DNA from 3 places in the Lentisalinibacter salinarum genome. Region 2 is predicted to be linked to each of the others. Evidence: riboswitches for the same ligand, from Rfam matches in the RefSeq annotation. Region 2 holds a riboswitch; each other region holds the start of a gene.
What was found. Region 2 has a riboswitch for cyclic di-GMP ahead of ACJMKZ_RS05025 (M23 family metallopeptidase). Riboswitches for the same ligand answer to the same signal wherever they lie in the genome.
Positions count from the first base shown of each region.

Region 1: another riboswitch for cyclic di-GMP. It lies ahead of ACJMKZ_RS16770 (putative Ig domain-containing protein); the one in region 2 lies ahead of ACJMKZ_RS05025 (M23 family metallopeptidase).
Region 3: another riboswitch for cyclic di-GMP. It lies ahead of ACJMKZ_RS05570 (hypothetical protein); the one in region 2 lies ahead of ACJMKZ_RS05025 (M23 family metallopeptidase).

Region 1 is NZ_JAPDRH010000004.1:239,143-244,554, forward strand. It holds gene ACJMKZ_RS16760 (acyl-CoA ligase (AMP-forming), exosortase A system-associated) at 1-383, opposite strand, end outside; gene ACJMKZ_RS16765 (NAD(P)/FAD-dependent oxidoreductase) at 574-1,692, shown strand; gene ACJMKZ_RS16770 (putative Ig domain-containing protein) at 1,685-2,389, opposite strand; cyclic di-GMP riboswitch class I at 2,475-2,559, opposite strand; gene ACJMKZ_RS16775 (PQQ-dependent sugar dehydrogenase) at 3,014-5,412, shown strand, end outside.
Region 2 is NZ_JAPDRH010000002.1:424,841-430,252, reverse strand. It holds gene lpxC (UDP-3-O-acyl-N-acetylglucosamine deacetylase) at 1-844, shown strand, start outside; gene ACJMKZ_RS05030 (DciA family protein) at 849-1,157, opposite strand; cyclic di-GMP riboswitch class I at 1,258-1,343, shown strand; gene ACJMKZ_RS05025 (M23 family metallopeptidase) at 1,514-2,443, shown strand; gene secA (preprotein translocase subunit SecA) at 2,620-5,373, shown strand; gene mutT (8-oxo-dGTP diphosphatase MutT) at 5,370-5,412, shown strand, end outside.
Region 3 is NZ_JAPDRH010000002.1:549,940-555,351, forward strand. It holds gene ACJMKZ_RS05565 (HzsA-related protein) at 1-2,222, opposite strand, end outside; cyclic di-GMP riboswitch class I at 2,916-3,000, shown strand; gene ACJMKZ_RS05570 (hypothetical protein) at 3,123-4,304, shown strand; gene ACJMKZ_RS05575 (LamG domain-containing protein) at 4,319-5,412, shown strand, end outside.

The DNA of each region.
Region 1 (5,412 bases), on a different contig from region 2:
AGGATGACGAGATGCCGCAGATCCGTGCAGTCGCCGAGGACTTCCGTGAGGCTCCGGGCCTGTGCCTCGGTGGTAACAAGGGCTGCGACATTACAGTCGCGCAGGATATGCGCCACCTGGGCCGGCTTCAGTGACGGATTGATCGGCACAAAGACGCCGCCGGCGTGCAGTGCGCCGAAGTAGGCCTGCACGGCCTGGATACGTTTGTTGAGATAGACGCCCACCCGCTCGCCGGGGCGCAGCCCCAGCGCAGTGAGACCAGTGGCGGTCCTGCCTATGCTGTCGGCCAGTTGGCCGTACTCAAGGCTCCCGTTACCCCGCAGGAGTGCGGGCGCGTCCGGCGTCCGCTCGGCCGCGGAGAAAATGAGTTCGTGCAAAAGCATGGCGTCTGATTGCCCTGGAGGAGACCGGTGGAACGATAAGAAAAGACTAGCAGAACCGCCCGTATTGTACGTGACGCTCTCCGCAGAATCCGCTGTGCGTCAGGTCCGGCGGGCATTGCCGTGAACTGCGTACTTGATCCCGTGGACGGGTCGGCAGAGACTCACGCACGAGTGAAAGGTGGCGTTCAGCATGGCCGATAAAGTCGATTGCGTAGTCGTGGGTGCAGGGGTCATCGGGCTTGCTGTCGGGCGCGCGCTGGCCATGCGCGGCCGTCAGGTCGTAGTGCTTGAGGCCGAAGAAGAGATCGCCGCGCACACGAGCAGCCGTAACTCCGAGGTGATCCATGCGGGAATCTACTATCCCCGCGGCTCGCTGAAGGCGGCGGCCTGCGTTGCCGGCAAGCAGGCGCTTTACGCCTATTGCGCAGAGCGTGGTATCCCGCACCGCAGGCTCGGCAAGCTGATCGTGGCGACCGCCGATGACGAGCTGGCATTGCTGGAGCGCTATCTTGCCAGCGCCCGGGGCAACGGTGTCCACGATCTCCGGTTGCTGAGTGCGAGCGAGGTCCGGGCGCTGGAGCCGGCCGTGCGGGCGGCAGGGGGGCTGCTGTCGCCGTCGACGGGCATTCTGGACTCTCATAGCCTCATGCAGGCGCTGCGGGCGGACTTGGAGGCGTGCGACGGCCTGGTCGTGTGCCGCAGCCGCGTGACCCGCGTGGATCCGGGAACGACCGGTTTTACCGTATACCTCGATGACGACGCCGGGTTCGCCGTCGAGTGTGACAGCCTCGTCAATTCGGCAGGGTTGTGGGCCACGCGCGTGGCCGGCACGATCACCGGCTTCCCGCGTGAGGCAATCCCGCGCCTGTACCTGGCCAAGGGTCACTACTTCACGCTGCACGGGCGTTCGCCGTTCAGCCGGCTGGTCTATCCCGTGGCCGGGGGCGGCGGCCTCGGTATTCACGTGACGCTGGATCTGGCGGGGCAGGCGAAATTCGGCCCCGATGTGGCCTGGATCGAGAGTGTCGATTACAGCTTCGACGAGGGCCGGCGAACCGCCTTTGCCGCTGCAATCCGGCGTTACTATCCGGACCTTGGAGATGAGGCGTTAGCACCGGGCTACACCGGCATCCGCCCGAAGCTGAGCGGGCCGGGAGGGGCCGCAGCGGATTTCCTGATCCAGGGGCCGGGCGACCACGGCATCCCGGGTCTGGTGAACCTTTTCGGCATCGAATCCCCGGGGCTGACGGCGGTGTTCCCGCTGGCCGAGCGGGCGACAGAGGCGCTCTCCCGCCCCGCCGTCAGTTGACGGACTTGACCGCCTCGCCGGAGAAGTCGCTCTCGATACCGGTTGAATTGAAGGCCGTGGCCGAGAAGTAGTAGGTGTTCGGGCTGAGGTTTTCCACCACGTAGGTGGTTAGGCCCGGATTGTCGATGGTGACGGTATTACCATAATTGCCCGAGCTGGTGCCGTAGTAAATCTTGTAGCCGGCGAGGTCGGTCAGCGCCGAGCCGTCGGTGTTCTCCGCTGGCGGCGTCCAGGAAAGCGTCACCGAGCCGGTGCCAACCTGGGTTACCGTCACCGAGAAGGCAAGCGAATCGGTGTCGGAGCCGTCGCTCGCGGTGATGCGGATGTTGCCGTAGGTGCCTTCATCCCCAGCCTGGGGTGTCCCGCTCAGGGCCCCGCTGGAGGCATTGAAATCGGCCCAGGACGGTTTGTTCTGGACCGTAAAGGTGATGGTGTCACCGTCGGGGTCCGAGGCATTCGGCTGGAATGAGTAGCTCTCGTCCACCTTGACTGAAGAGGGCGGATTGCCACTGATCGTTGGCGGGTTGTTGCCCGATGAGCCACCGCCGGGTGGCGGGCTCTGATTCGACCCGTCCCCGGCTGCGTCGGAGCCGCCGGACGAGCAGGCGGCCAGCCACATTGCCGCTGCGACGATGGCGGCGGTTCGCGAAATTGTCCCTCTCGCCTGAGTGCGTCTGTGCACGATGTCGATCTCCACCTGAGTTCAGATCCGAAGTCGGTCTGGGCGGAAGAGAGAGCCGGTGGAAACCGAGGCGGCCGACGGGTATGCCAGGCCTGATCAATTCGGTAACCCCGCTATCCTAGGCGTTCGCCCTTAGACCGGAAGCTTTGCGTCCCCGCCTTTCGGCGGGTTTGCCCTTTTCGGGTTCTCAGTTTCCCTGACATAACCCGATTCGGCAATCGGCATGTGACATAAGCGGGACCGCAGTTGCCGGAGTGTGACGAGAGTCACAGCTCACTTCTCGAACCCGGTCCGTTGCGCAATGGGGCGCCTGTCCCAGCCGGATGCGATTAAACCCCAGCCGATTTGTCGGTGCAAGGGCGTGGGCGAATTTTTTCTTATATAAATCATGGTCTTGGTGTCGCTCATTGGCGACACCTCAGCTAGAAATTACATTAAGTCACGATCGCAAGGATGGGACTGGACTTGGCAAAGACTCGGTCGCTCCCGGGTGGCAAATAGTCCGCTGCAGACTGACGCAGGAATCCTCGCGGGTGCCGTCCGCGTAGCGCGTCGTGTGGCACTCGTGACGCGGTGCAGCGATTCTGCGCAGCGGCGCTTGCAACGGTGCCGATCCGGGCATAGTTTCGACCCATTGACATGGCAGTCGAGGGCGACGTGATGACGGATATCGGTGGATTGCGGCACGCAGGGCTCTTGCTTGGCTGTCTGCTGGCGGCGGCCTGCGGCGGGAGTTCCGGCTCGGATTCCGGCGAGCCGGACCCCGACCCGGATCCCGGGCTGCCCTCGGCGAGCATCGACAACCCGACGGTGCAGGAAGGGGATTCCGGCACGGTCGACGCCACTTTCACGATCACACTCTCGGAGGGCGCGCCCGGTACGGCTTCCGTCCGCTACGAGACCGCGGACGGCACCGCCACCGCCGGAGAGGATTACACGGCCGTGTCCGGGACGCTCGACGTCGCCTCCGGGGCGACCAGTGCCACCGTGACCGTGCCGGTGCTCGGCGACACCCTGGACGAGGCGGACGAGACGTTCACATTGCGGCTGAGCGATGCGAGCGGTCTGGCACTCGCGAGTGCTGCCGCCGAGGCCACCATCGTGGATGATGACGATGCGCCGTCGCTGAGCATCGCCGATGCCTCACTGGCGGAAGGCGACGCCGGGTCCGCCCCGATGACGTTCACGGTGTCACTGGACGCCGAATCCGGTCGCACGGTCACGGTGGATTACGCGACCGCCGACGGCACGGCGGCGGCCGGAGACGATTACACGGCCACGACGGGTTCGCTGAGCTTCGGTGCGGGCATCACCGAACGCACGATCGAAGTCGCCGTGCTCGGCGATACGGTTGCGGAGGGGGACGAGACCTTCACGGTGACTCTCTCGAATGCCGACAACGCCACTCTGGCCGACAACGAAGGCACTGGCACAATCCAGGACGACGATGACGGCGCCGGCGGCCCGGTCTCGGGCCTCGACCAGCGCCCCTCCAACACCGCCTGCCTGGCCGGCGATGCGCCGGTGGAGGTCACCGGCATCGACACCGAGGTCGCCTTCCCCAGCCTGCCGGCGATCAGTCAGCCGGTGGCGCTGCGCCAGGCGCCCGGCGATGTCGGCCACTGGTATCTGGTGGAGAAAGCCGGCCGCATCCGGCGGTTCGAAAACTCGCCAGCGGTGGACAGCTACTCGACCGTTGTCGATATCAGCGCCCGGGTCAGCTCCGGCGCCAGCGAGGCCGGCCTGCTCGGTATCGCCTTCCATCCGGATTTCGCGACCAACGGGGAGGTGTATCTCTCGTACACCACGGGCAGCCTGACCTCCCGTATATCCCGATTCACCAGCCCGGACGGCGGTGTCACCCTCGATGCGGCCAGCGAGGAGATTCTGCTGACCCTCGATCAGCCCTACAGCAACCATAACGGCGGCAACATCCTGTTCGGCTCCGACGGCTTTCTTTACATCGGCTTCGGCGACGGCGGCAGCGCCGGCGATCCCCAGGACCTGGCCCAGAACACGACCACGTTGCACGGTGCGATGCTGCGGATCGACGTGGACAACGGCACTCCCTACGGCATTCCGGCCGACAATCCATTCGCGCCGAATGCGCTTTGCAGCGACGGGAACGGAGCGACGGATTGCCCCGAGATTTACGCCTGGGGGCTCCGCAACCCCTGGCGCTGGAGCTTCGACTCGGCCACCGATGCGCTCTGGGTGGGCGACGTGGGTCAGAACGCCTGGGAGGAGGTGGATATCGTCGAGCGGGGCGGCAATTACGGCTGGCGCTGCCGGGAGGGTGCCCACGACTACGACACCTCCGGCGTGTGCCCGGCGGGACTGATCGATCCGGTGATCGAGTACGACCACGGCGTCGGCCGCTCGATTACCGGCGGCTACGTGTACCGTGGCGCTGCCATCCCGGAGCTGGCCGGCCGCTATGTGTTCGCCGACCTGAACGGCAAGATCTTCGCCTCGGTGGACGACGGTGCCGGCGGCTACGGCTACGAGACGCTGCTCGCCACGGGCCATTCCATCGTCTCCTTCGCCGAGGACGAGAACGGCGAGCTCCTGTACATGGATTACGGCGCGAACACGGTGCGCCGGATCGTGGCGGCGGGCGGCAGCTCCAGCGGCTCGGTGGCGGATAATCTGTCGGAGACCGGCTGCGTGGATCCGGGCGATCCCACGCAGCCAGCGGCAGGCCTGATCCCCTATGAGCCCATCGCCGCCTTCTGGTCGGACGGCGCCGGGAAAGAGCGCTGGTATTCGCTGCCCGACGGCGCCACGGTCGACGTGGACGCCGAGGACGACTGGGTCTTTCCCGCTGGCTCCGTTCTCGTGAAGAACTTCCGTCTGGGCGGCGATCTCATCGAGACGAGGCTGTTCATGCGGCATAACGACGGCGACTGGGCCGGCTATACCTACGAGTGGAACGACGCGCAGACCGAGGCGACGCGGGTAGAGGGCGGCAAGACGAAAGACATCGGCGGGCAGACCTGGATCTATCCCAGCGGCGCGCAGTGCCTCGAATGCCACAC
Region 2 (5,412 bases):
CAAGGTCTACATGACGCTGCGCCCGGCCGCACCGAACAGCGGTATTGTCTTCCGCCGGACCGACTTGGAACCGCCGGTCGAGATCCGTGCCGAAGCGCACCGGGTGGGCGAGACGATGCTCGGCACGACGCTGGTCGATGGCGACGTGCGCGTGGCGACGGTCGAGCACCTGATGTCGGCGCTGGCCGGTCTCGGCATAGACAACTGCTACGTCGATCTGAGCGCGCCGGAAGTGCCCATCATGGACGGCAGCGCGGGCCCGTTCGTCTTCCTGCTGCAGTCTGCCGGCATCGAAGAGCAGAATGCCCCCAAGAAACTCATCCGCATCCGCAAGCCGGTGCGCATCGAGCAGGACGACAAGTGGGTGGAATTCCGGCCGTTCAACGGTTTCAAGGTAAACCTCGAGATCGCCTTCGATCATCCGGTTTTCAAGAAGCATGCCCAGCGGGCTTCCATCGACTTCTCCACGACGTCTTTCCTCCGCGAGGTGAGTCGGGCGCGGACGTTCGGCTTCATGCGCGACATCGAGACGCTGCGGGCGAACAACCTGACGCTGGGCGGCAGCATGGACAACGCCATCGTGCTGGACGACTACCGCATCCTGAACGAGGACGGCCTGCGTTACGACGATGAGTTCGTCAAACACAAGATTCTTGACGCCATCGGCGACCTTTATCTGCTGGGCCACAGCCTGATCGGTGAGTTCAGCGGCTATCGTTCCGGCCACGAGCTGAACAACCTGCTGCTGCGGCGCCTGCTCGAGGACGAGACGGCCTGGCAGGCGGTCACCTTCGATGATCGCCGCAAGGCGCCGATTTCCTACGCGAGCCCGGTATTCGCCTGAGCGGCTACTCTTCTTCGCGCCCGGGGCGTACCAGCACGCTCACCGACTCGGCGGTGACGCCGTAGCGGCGGGCCGCTGCCAGCGCCTCGTCCGCGGCGAAACGCAGACGCGCCGCCCACGCCGACGACTCGGTGACCAGCACCAGCGTGCCGTCGTCCCGCCGCGCGGCGGAGACCAGATGGGCGCGCGCGTCCTCGGACAGGGCGGCCCGCACGGCCGCGGTGAGGGTCTCCATGGCCCGGGCGCGCTCGACGATGCCGGCGAGCGGACTGTCGGGCCGGGAGAGCAGATTGCCGAGCTTCTTCTCGTTCATGGCTTCCCTGGATGTTAACCGCCTCACAGATTGACCCTGAAGGACCCCTCCGGCGGATGCAATTCCTTGAACTGCCGGCCTGCATTATGCATATTGACGGTCTCGAAAAGGGCAAACCCGGTGTGAGCCGGGGACGCAAAGCTTCCGGTCCGCGGGTCCCGAGCCCCGGACAGCGGGGTTGCCGGGATGACGATCAGACTGAAGCCGACATTGCTGCACAAGCCGGGCAGTCACGCCAGAGCAGGCGGTTTCGTCGGTCACAGGTCGGAACAAGAGCGACCAACAATTCCCGGTCGGTGGTGTTATTGGAACGGCTTTTCGGACCGGGATCCGACTCGTAATCGGGACTGCAATCGATGAATCTCGTCATATTCAGCCGCCGCCGCACGGGCGTGCGCCAGATCGACCTCGGCGCGCCCCTCACCCTCGTCATGGCAGGCACCATCGTCGGTGTCTTCGCGGCAGCCGTCTTCGGCAGCGGTTACTTCTTCGCACGCCAGCACGGCACCCAGGCGGACACGGCCGAGTTGCGCGCCATGTCCGAGCAACTGGCGGAGCAGCGGCGCGAGATCGAGGCGGCCCGGCGCGAGACGGAAGAAACACTGGACGCGCTGGCCATTCGTCTCGGGCAGATGAACGCCCACGTCATCCGGCTGGATGCCCTCGGGCGCCGTCTTACGGAGATGGCCGAGCTGCAGGACGGCGAATTCGACTTCGAGTCCCCGCCCGCCATCGGCGGTCCGGAGGAGCCCGAAGAGCTGGGCGGCGGCGGTGTCGCAGAGATCCTGACCTCGCTGGACGAGCTCTCCCAGCAGCTGAGCGATCGGGAAAAGCAGCTCGGCGTCCTTGAAAGTGTGCTCCTCACCCGCAATCTCAACGAGCAGATCAGGCCGGAAGGGCGGCCCGTGAAGTCGGGCTGGCTGTCGTCCTACTACGGGCGGCGTACCGACCCGTTCACCGGCAAGCAGGCGTGGCACAAGGGCGTGGACTTCGCCGGCAAGGCCGGCGCGGAGATCGTCGCCGTCGGCGCCGGCGTGGTGACCTACTCGGGCAAGCGTTATGGCTACGGCCAGATGGTGGAGATCGACCACGGCGACGGCTACGTGACCCGTTACGCGCACAACGCCGAGAACTTCGTGAATGTGGGTGATGAAGTCAGGAAAGGACAGATTATTGCGCACATGGGAGCGACCGGTCGGGCGACCGGCCCCAACCTGCATTTCGAAGTCCTCTACGAGGGCAAGTCGGTCAATCCGCTCAAGTACATCCGCGCCAGCGGCAGCTGAGCCCCCGACGCCAGCCCTTTTTAGACGCGGCGCACCCGCTGCCTTTAGAATAGCCCTTTTCGGGCTAACCCCAATCGGGCTAACCCCAATCGGGCTAACCCCAATCGAGCGCCGCCGCCGCGACGGCCGACGGCGCTCTTTCGCGTATCAGAGCGCGTTTCAGGACGGATAACCCAGTGGCATTTCTCACAAAGATATTCGGCAGTCGCAACGAGCGTCTGGTCAAGTCGTATTCGAAGCTCGTCAAGGCCATCAACGCGCTGGAAGACGAATACCGCAGCAAGAGCGACGAGGAACTCGCGGCCATGACGCCGGCGTTCCGCGAACGACTCGCCAATGGCGAGCAGCTGGACAGCCTCATCCCCGAGGCCTTCGCCGCCGTGCGCGAGGCGGCCGGCCGCACCGTGGGCATGCGCCACTTCGACGTGCAGCTGATCGGCGGCCTGGTGCTGCACGAGGGCAAGATCGCCGAGATGAAGACCGGCGAGGGCAAGACCCTGGTCGCGACCCTGCCCGCGTATCTCAACGCGCTCACCGGCGAAGGCGTGCACATCGTCACGGTGAATGAATACCTGGCCAGCCGTGACGCGGCTTGGATGGGCCCCGTGTACAACTTCCTCGGGCTCGAGGTGGGCGTGATCCGCAGCGGCCAGTCGCCGGCGGAAAAGCGTGAAGCCTACGGCGCGGACATCACCTACGCGACCAACAACGAACTCGGCTTCGACTACCTGCGCGACAACCTGGCGTTCTCGACCGAGGACCGGGCGCAGCGCAAGCTCGCCTACGGCATCGTCGACGAGGTGGACTCCATCCTCATCGACGAGGCGCGCACGCCGCTGATCATCTCCGGCCCCTCCGAGGAGCGCACCGAGCTCTACGAGAAAATCAACAAGCTGGTGCCGAAGCTCGTGAAGCAGGAGGAGGAAGAAGGGCCGGGCGACTACATGCCGGACGAGAAGACCAAGCAGGTCTATCTCACCGAAGAGGGCCATCAGCACGTCGAGGAGTTGATGACGAAGGCGGGGCTGATACAGCCCGGTGAGAGCCTCTACGATGCCGGCAACATCAAGCTCATGCATCACCTGATGGCGGCGCTGCGTGCGCACGCCATGTACCAGCGCGACGTGGACTACATCGTCAAGGACGGCGAGATCGTCATCGTGGACGAGTTCACCGGCCGCACGATGCCGGGCCGGCGCTGGTCCGACGGCCTGCACCAGGCGGTGGAGGCCAAGGAAGGCGTGCGGGTGAAGGAAGAGAACCAGACCATCGCGTCGATCACCTTCCAGAACTTCTTTCGCATGTACCAGAAGCTCGCCGGCATGACGGGCACGGCGGACACCGAGGCCTTCGAGTTCCAGTCCATCTACGGCCTCGAGGTGGTAGTGATCCCGACCCATCGGCCGATGGTCCGCGCGGATCATCCGGATCTCGTGTTCCTGAACCAGAACGACAAGTTCGAGGCCATCATCGAGGACATCGTCGACTGCCGGGAGCGGGGTCAGCCGGTGCTGGTGGGCACCACCTCCATCGAGAACTCGGAGCTCCTGTCCGGCCTGCTGAAGAAGAAGCAGATCCCGCATCAGGTGCTGAACGCGAAGCAGCACGAGCGCGAGGCGAAGGTGGTGGAGGACGCCGGGCGTCCCGGCACCATTACCATCGCCACCAACATGGCCGGCCGCGGTACGGACATCGTGCTGGGCGGCAACAGGGACGCCGAACTCGCCGAAATGGGCGAGGATGCCACGGACGAGCAGCGCGAGGCCGTGATCGCGGAGTGGCAGAAGCGGCACGACCAGGTGCTGGAGGCCGGCGGCCTGCATATCGTCGGCACCGAGCGCCACGAGTCGCGGCGCATCGACAACCAGCTGCGCGGCCGTTCCGGCCGCCAGGGCGATCCGGGTTCGAGCCGCTTCTACCTGTCCATGGAAGACAGCCTGATGCGCATCTTCGGCGATCCCAACCGCACGAAGAGCCTGCTGCAGCGCGTGGGCATGCGTGACGGCGAGGCCATCGAGAGCGGACTGTTGTCGCGCCAGATCGAGAAGGCCCAGCGTAAGGTGGAGGCGCACAACTTCGACATCCGCAAGTCGCTGCTGGAGTACGACGACGTCGCCAACGACCAGCGCAAGGTCGTCTACCACCAGCGCTCGGAACTCATGGAAGCCGATGACGTCGCCGAGTCCGTGGAGAATATCCGCGACGAGGTCGTGGAGACGGCGGTGCAGGAGTTCATCCCGCGGGGCAGCGTCGAGGAGCAGTGGGACCCGGAGGGTCTGCAGCAGGCGTTGCGCGCCGACTTCGGGCTCGACCTGCCCGTCGCCGAGTGGCTGGAGAAAGAGAAGACCCTGAACGCGGATCAACTCTGCGACCGCATCGTCGAGTTCGCGAAGGACTATTACGAGCAGAAGGTCGCCGAGATCGGCGAGCCCATCATGCGGGGCTTCGAGAAGCAGGTCATGCTCTCCCAGCTGGATCTGCACTGGAAGGAGCACCTGGCGGCCATGGATTACCTGCGTCAGGGCATCCACCTGCGGGGCTACGCCCAGAAGAACCCGAAGCAGGAATACAAGCGCGAGGCCTTCGAGATGTTCGGGCAGATGCTCGAGCAGGTGAAGCACGACACCATCAGCATCCTGATGCGGGTGCGGCTGCGCAGCCAGGAAGAGGTGGAGCGCATGGAGGCCGAGCAGCGGGCCAAGAAGGCCATGGAGTTCCAGCACGCCCAGTCCTCGGCGCTGGCCTCCGGCGCCACGGCAGCGACGGCGTCTGCTGCTGCGGCCGAGGCGGTGGCAGGCGGCGGCGGAGGCGGTGCGGCCGCCGAGCCGGTGCAGCCGTTCGTGCGAGAGGGCCGCAAGATCGGGCGCAACGAGCCCTGCCCCTGCGGCAGCGGGAAGAAATACAAGCAGTGCCACGGCCGGCTGTCGTGACCGACGCACCCCGTCCCCGCCTGCAGGTGGTGGCGGGGA
Region 3 (5,412 bases), 130 kb from region 2:
AGCGGATGGATGTGGGCCTCGTAGTTGATCACCGCCCGGCAGGTCGCGCTCCAGTCGCCGATACAGTCGGGCGTGGCCGGCGCCAGGGTGTCCAGGCCGGACTCGTCGGGCACCACCGTGGGGCCGTAGCGCCATGCGAACGGCTCGTCCTTCGCCCGGCCGGCGGCGGCCTCGTCGGTCCAGACGTCCTGGTAGACGATATCCAGAGAAGGCTCGATGGCGGCGCAATCGGTGGCGCAGCTGGTGCGCGCCCGCACCTCGGCCATGGTCTCGCCCACGTCGGCGAACAGGGTCGGGTCGGTGTTGGGGAACGGCTGCCCGGTCACCTCGGCGCCCTCGTTCAGCACGGGATACGCGTCCGCGCGGCCGTGGGACTCGCCGCTCGACGGGTCGTGGCAGCCGGAGCACTCCAGCAGCTGGCCGGGCCGCAGCTGCAGCCAGTTGTTGTGCCGCGGCCCGATGCGCCGACCTTCACCGTCGAGCACGCTGACGCCGAGGGCCACGTTGGCCGGGACCTTGATCATCACCGAGCCGTCGGGCTCCACTTCCGCGTAACCCACGATCTCGCGCATGCCCTGGCCTGCGGAGACGCCGAAGGCGCTGTTGTCGAAGTCGCGTACGTCCTCGTCCGGGATGGAGACGGCCTTCACCACCCGCAGGAAGCGCGCCGGCCGGTCGGCCGCGGTCGTCTGGGCCGGGTCGGCGAGCACGTCGATGCCCGCGCCCGAGACGTCCTCGCCGGCGACGTCGTAGACGCTGCGGATGTGGATCACAGCCGCGCCCTCGGCCGCGATGTCCGGGTCCAGGGTGAACGGCTCGGAATCATCGAAGATCACCGGCGGCGTGCCGGTGCCCGGCTCCGCGGCGACGATGTCCGTGTACATGAAACCCTCTTCGGGCGCGACGACCGGCTGCTGGGTCTCATCGCTGCGGTCGTAGATCCAGACGCCGTAGAGCGGCGGCGCCTCGACGAGTGCCGCGTCCGCCAGGTTGTCGTCGGTGCACGGCACGATCCTGAGATCGACCGGATCCTGCAGGCGGCACTGGCTCCAGCTCACCAGCAGCCGCTCTGTGCCGTCGCGCAGCGGGAACACGGAGTTGTAGCGACCGCCCGGCGAGGGCGTATCGGTGTCGATCAGCACCTCGTTGATGGTGGCCGCGGTCTGCGCCGGGCCGGACAGCACGCCGATGTTGTCCCGGTTCGGCTGGGTGTTCTCGATGTAATTGGCGACGTCGATCTCGATGATGTCGCCGCCGCCCCCGGCGCCGTCGAAGGGGCGCAGCAGGGCCATGACGTTGCCGTTCGGCAGCTCGCGGGGGCGCAGGAACTGCACGGGCTCGCCGCCGCTGCCGGTGTCGTGGCTGTTGGCGCCGTACAGCAGTTCGAGCGCGGCTCCATCAGGGTTCATGCGGTAGAGATGGATGCCGTCGTTGCCCGGCGCGTTGTCCCAGCGGCTGAACACCACCTGGCCGTTGGAGAGCACCGCCGGATCCAGATCGTGACTCTGATTGAAACTGACCTGCCGGATCTCGGTGCCGTCCGCGTTCATGACGTGCAGCACCAGCGCCGGCACGTTGCGGTCCTCGTCGAGGGCCGCGAACTGAGGCTTGCCTTCGTCCAGCAGCACGGCGCCGGACTGGCGCTGGCGCGTGGAGGAGAAGATGATGCGCCCGTCGGGAAGGTACGCAGGCGCGAGGTCGTGGCCCGACTCCGCGACGATGTCCGAGGCGATGATCCGCCGCAGCGTCTCGCCCGGGATGTCGTACTCCCACACGTTCCAGGTCGGCTGATCCTCCTCGTCGGCGCCCTCGATGAACTGCGCCCGCATCGCGAACAGCACCTTCGTGCCGTCGCGCGATATCTCCAGGTCGCGGACGTCGCCCAGGCCTTCGGTGATCTCCCCGGTGACGTTGACGTCCGCTGTGCTGGGCGAGGCGCGGTCGCGCACGTACAGATCGGCGCCGATGTCGAAGGTCACCGGCTCGCGCACGTCGAAGTCGGTCGGGTCACCGTTGTCGTCGACCGGGACCGGCCGCTTCACGTAGGCGATGGGGAAGTCGAGTACGACGGGGTCGGGATCCTGCCCGCTGCCGAAGCCGATGCGGCCTTCGCCGCTGCCGCCGCCGCCGCAGCCCGCGGCGGCCACCAGCGTGCAGGCGACGGCGACGAGAGCCGCCCTTGCCGGCGTCCTCCGGGTAACTGTCTGCATCGTGCTGTTCATGGGACATCCTCTTTCCTGCAGCCGTCACGCGACGCACTCCTGCGATCACTGCGGGAATGCTGCAGGCGCCCTGCACCGCCGGTCTTCCGACACGCGGCTGGAAGGCTCGCGACCAGCCGTGACCAATGGTGGAGAGGGGCCTCACTGCATTCTGTTAACAAGATCACAAATCCATGGAGTTCGTCGCGCGCACGTCCTGGCGGCTCTGATGAATAACGAGCGGCGCAGTATAGGGAGCGTTCCGGGACGCGCGTAATGTGGAAATTCGCCGACAGAGAAAGCGCACCGATGGCCTCGTAATATCGGCTGCGAGGTGACGCGAGGGCCGTCACCCGGACGCACGTTGTCGTGGATTCGCGACAAGCCGAAACGCCCGCCGAATCAGGGGGTTGTCCTCCGGTCGCCGACAAAGTGTCGATTTCCGCCGACAAGTGGTTGACATATGCCGGCCCGGCGCCGCCGCCCCGATCAAACGCAACCCGTTGTTCTGTATTCGAAACGGCTTTTCCTGTGACCCGAGTCGTGATCTGGCACGCGGCTTGCAACCGTCTGCCCGCAACAGTAGCCGGCCGCGGGGGAGCACGCGTGGCGGGAGTCCCGGGAGACCACGGGACTTGTGAATGGAGTCACGGTGGCCCTGTCGGCGATCTGCGAGCATCGGACGCTTTGAATAGCGCGATGCGCACGCAGGGCTTCTGAAAAGGGCAAACCCGTCGAAAGGCGGGGACGCAAAGCCAGCGGTCTACGGACTCACGTCCAGGACGGCGAAGCTGCCACGAGTGAAAGCTGACGATCAGCACGGATGGTCCGCGCGGACACGTCCTCCGCTCCCGACGGTCTTCGCCCCCTGGCAGTAAGGGAAGACGGAAACGTATGAGCAGGATCGTCATGAACGTACCCATGAACGTACAGAAGCAGTTCGCGCACGCGCTTCCGCGCCGCGCCCTACTCGCCATCGCCTGCCTCGCGCTCGCGCTGGTCGCCACGGCCGAAGCGGGTCCGCGGGAACAGGCGAAACGGCTCCACGACCGTCTCGCGGGCGTGCCCCCCACCGAGCAGGTGCTGGCCGACATGGAAGCCGACATTCTCGCCGGCAACCCCATCGCGGCCGCGGAGACGGCCATGGAGAACAGCGCCTTCTACAACGTGACGCTGAAGAACTTCGTGACGCCCTGGACGAACCGGGAGCAGACGGTGTTCGCGCCGCTGAACGACTACACCGCCACGGTCATCGGCATGATCCGCGACGACGTGCCGTTCAATACCGTGCTCTCCGCCGACATCCTCTACGTCGGCGACAGCGGTCTCGGGCTGCCTCCCTACTCCATGTCCGACAACGCCCATTACGAGGCCATGGAGGAACAGGGCATCGATCTGAAGACCACGCTGGTGCAGACCAGCCAGTCCGCGGTCACGGAGCTGCCGGCCTCCGCCACCGCCGGCGTGGTCACCAGCCGCGCCGCCGCCGAGGCCTTCTTCATCGCCGGCACCAACCGGGCGATGTTCCGTTTCACGCTGATGAATCACATGTGCAACGACCTGGAGCAGGTCAAGGACGGCTCGCGCTCGCCGGACCGCATCCGCCAGGACGTCTCGCGCAGCCCGGGCGGCGACAGCCGCGTCTTCCTGAACAACTGCGTGGAATGCCACGCGGGCATGGATCCGCTGGCGCAGGCCTACGCCTACTACGACTTCGACCCGGACACCGGCCGCATCGAGTACACCGAGGGTCAGGTGCATCCCAAGTACTTCAATAACGATGCCAACTTCCCGTTCGGCTTCCGCACGCCCGACGACCGCTGGGACAACTACTGGCGGGAGGGGCGCAATGCCAGCCTCGGCTGGGATCCGTCGCTGCCGGGCAGCGGCAACGGCGCCAAGTCCCTCGGCCAGGAGTTCGGCGCGAGCGACGTCTTCGCCGAATGTCAGGTGAAGAAGGTGTTCGAGGCCGTGTGCTTCCGCCTGCCACAGGATGCGGCCGACCGGGCGGCCCTCGACAGGATCACCGGCGTATTCCGCGCCGATCAGTACCGCATGAAGACGGTGTTCGCCGAGACCGCCGTGCACTGCATGGGCGAATGAGGAGGTCGGCAATCATGGATAGAAACAACAGGGTCTCTCTGCCCGCCCGCGCTCGCCTCGTCGTCGCTCTCGCAGCCGCCGCCGCGCTGGCCGGCTGCTCCAGCGGCGCCGACGTCGAGGAGAATCCGGTGACGAGCGTCACGCCGTCGCCCGACTACACGGGCCCGGCGCCCGCCACCGACGATGTGCAGTCGTTCAAGATCGAGGTCTGGGACAACGTGCGTCCGGACAACCGCTGCGGCGCCTGTCACGGCACTGGCGGCCAGGCGCCCACCTTCGCCCGCACCGACGACGTCAACCTGGCCTACGAGGAGGCGAACGCCATCGTCGATCTGACCTCGCCGGCCGACTCCCGCATGGTGACGAAGGTGGCAGGCGGCCATAACTGCTGGGAATCCAGCGACGCAGTCTGCGGCGAGATCCTGACGACCTGGATCGGCAACTGGGCCGGCGACGCCGCGGGCGGCGGCAAGAACATCGAGCTGGAAGCACCGGTGGAGAAGCAGCCCGGCGCCAGCAAGAGCTTCCCGGACGACGCCGGCGCGCTGTTCGGGCAGACCGTGCACCCCGTCCTCACCGAGTACTGCGCCGGCTGCCACACCAGCGCCGCGGCCACGTCGCAGTCGCCGTTCTTCGCTGAGGCCGACGTGGCGGCCGCCTACGATGCCGCGAAGTCGAAAATCAATCTGGACGACCCAGCGGCCTCGCGCTTCGTCGTGCGCCTGGCGAGCGAGTTCCACAACTGCTGGAGCGACTGCGCAGCGAACGCGGCGCAGATGCAGTCGGCCGTGGAGGCTTTCGCCAATCAGGTGATGCCCACCGAGGTCGACCCCGATTTCGTTCTCAGCCGCGCGCTGGCACTGACCGACGGCATCGTCGCCTCCGGCGGCAATCGCTACGAGCGCAACGTGATCGCGCTGTGGGAGTTCAAGACCGGCCAGGGCGACACCGCTTTCGACACCAGCGGCGTCGAGCCGGCGCTGAACCTCACCATCAGCGGCGCCTACAACTGGGTCGGCGGCTGGGGCATCGCGCTGCGCGAGGGCAAGGCCCAGGGTACGACCACGGCGAGCCGCAAGCTGCACGACCTGATAAAGGGCACCGGCGA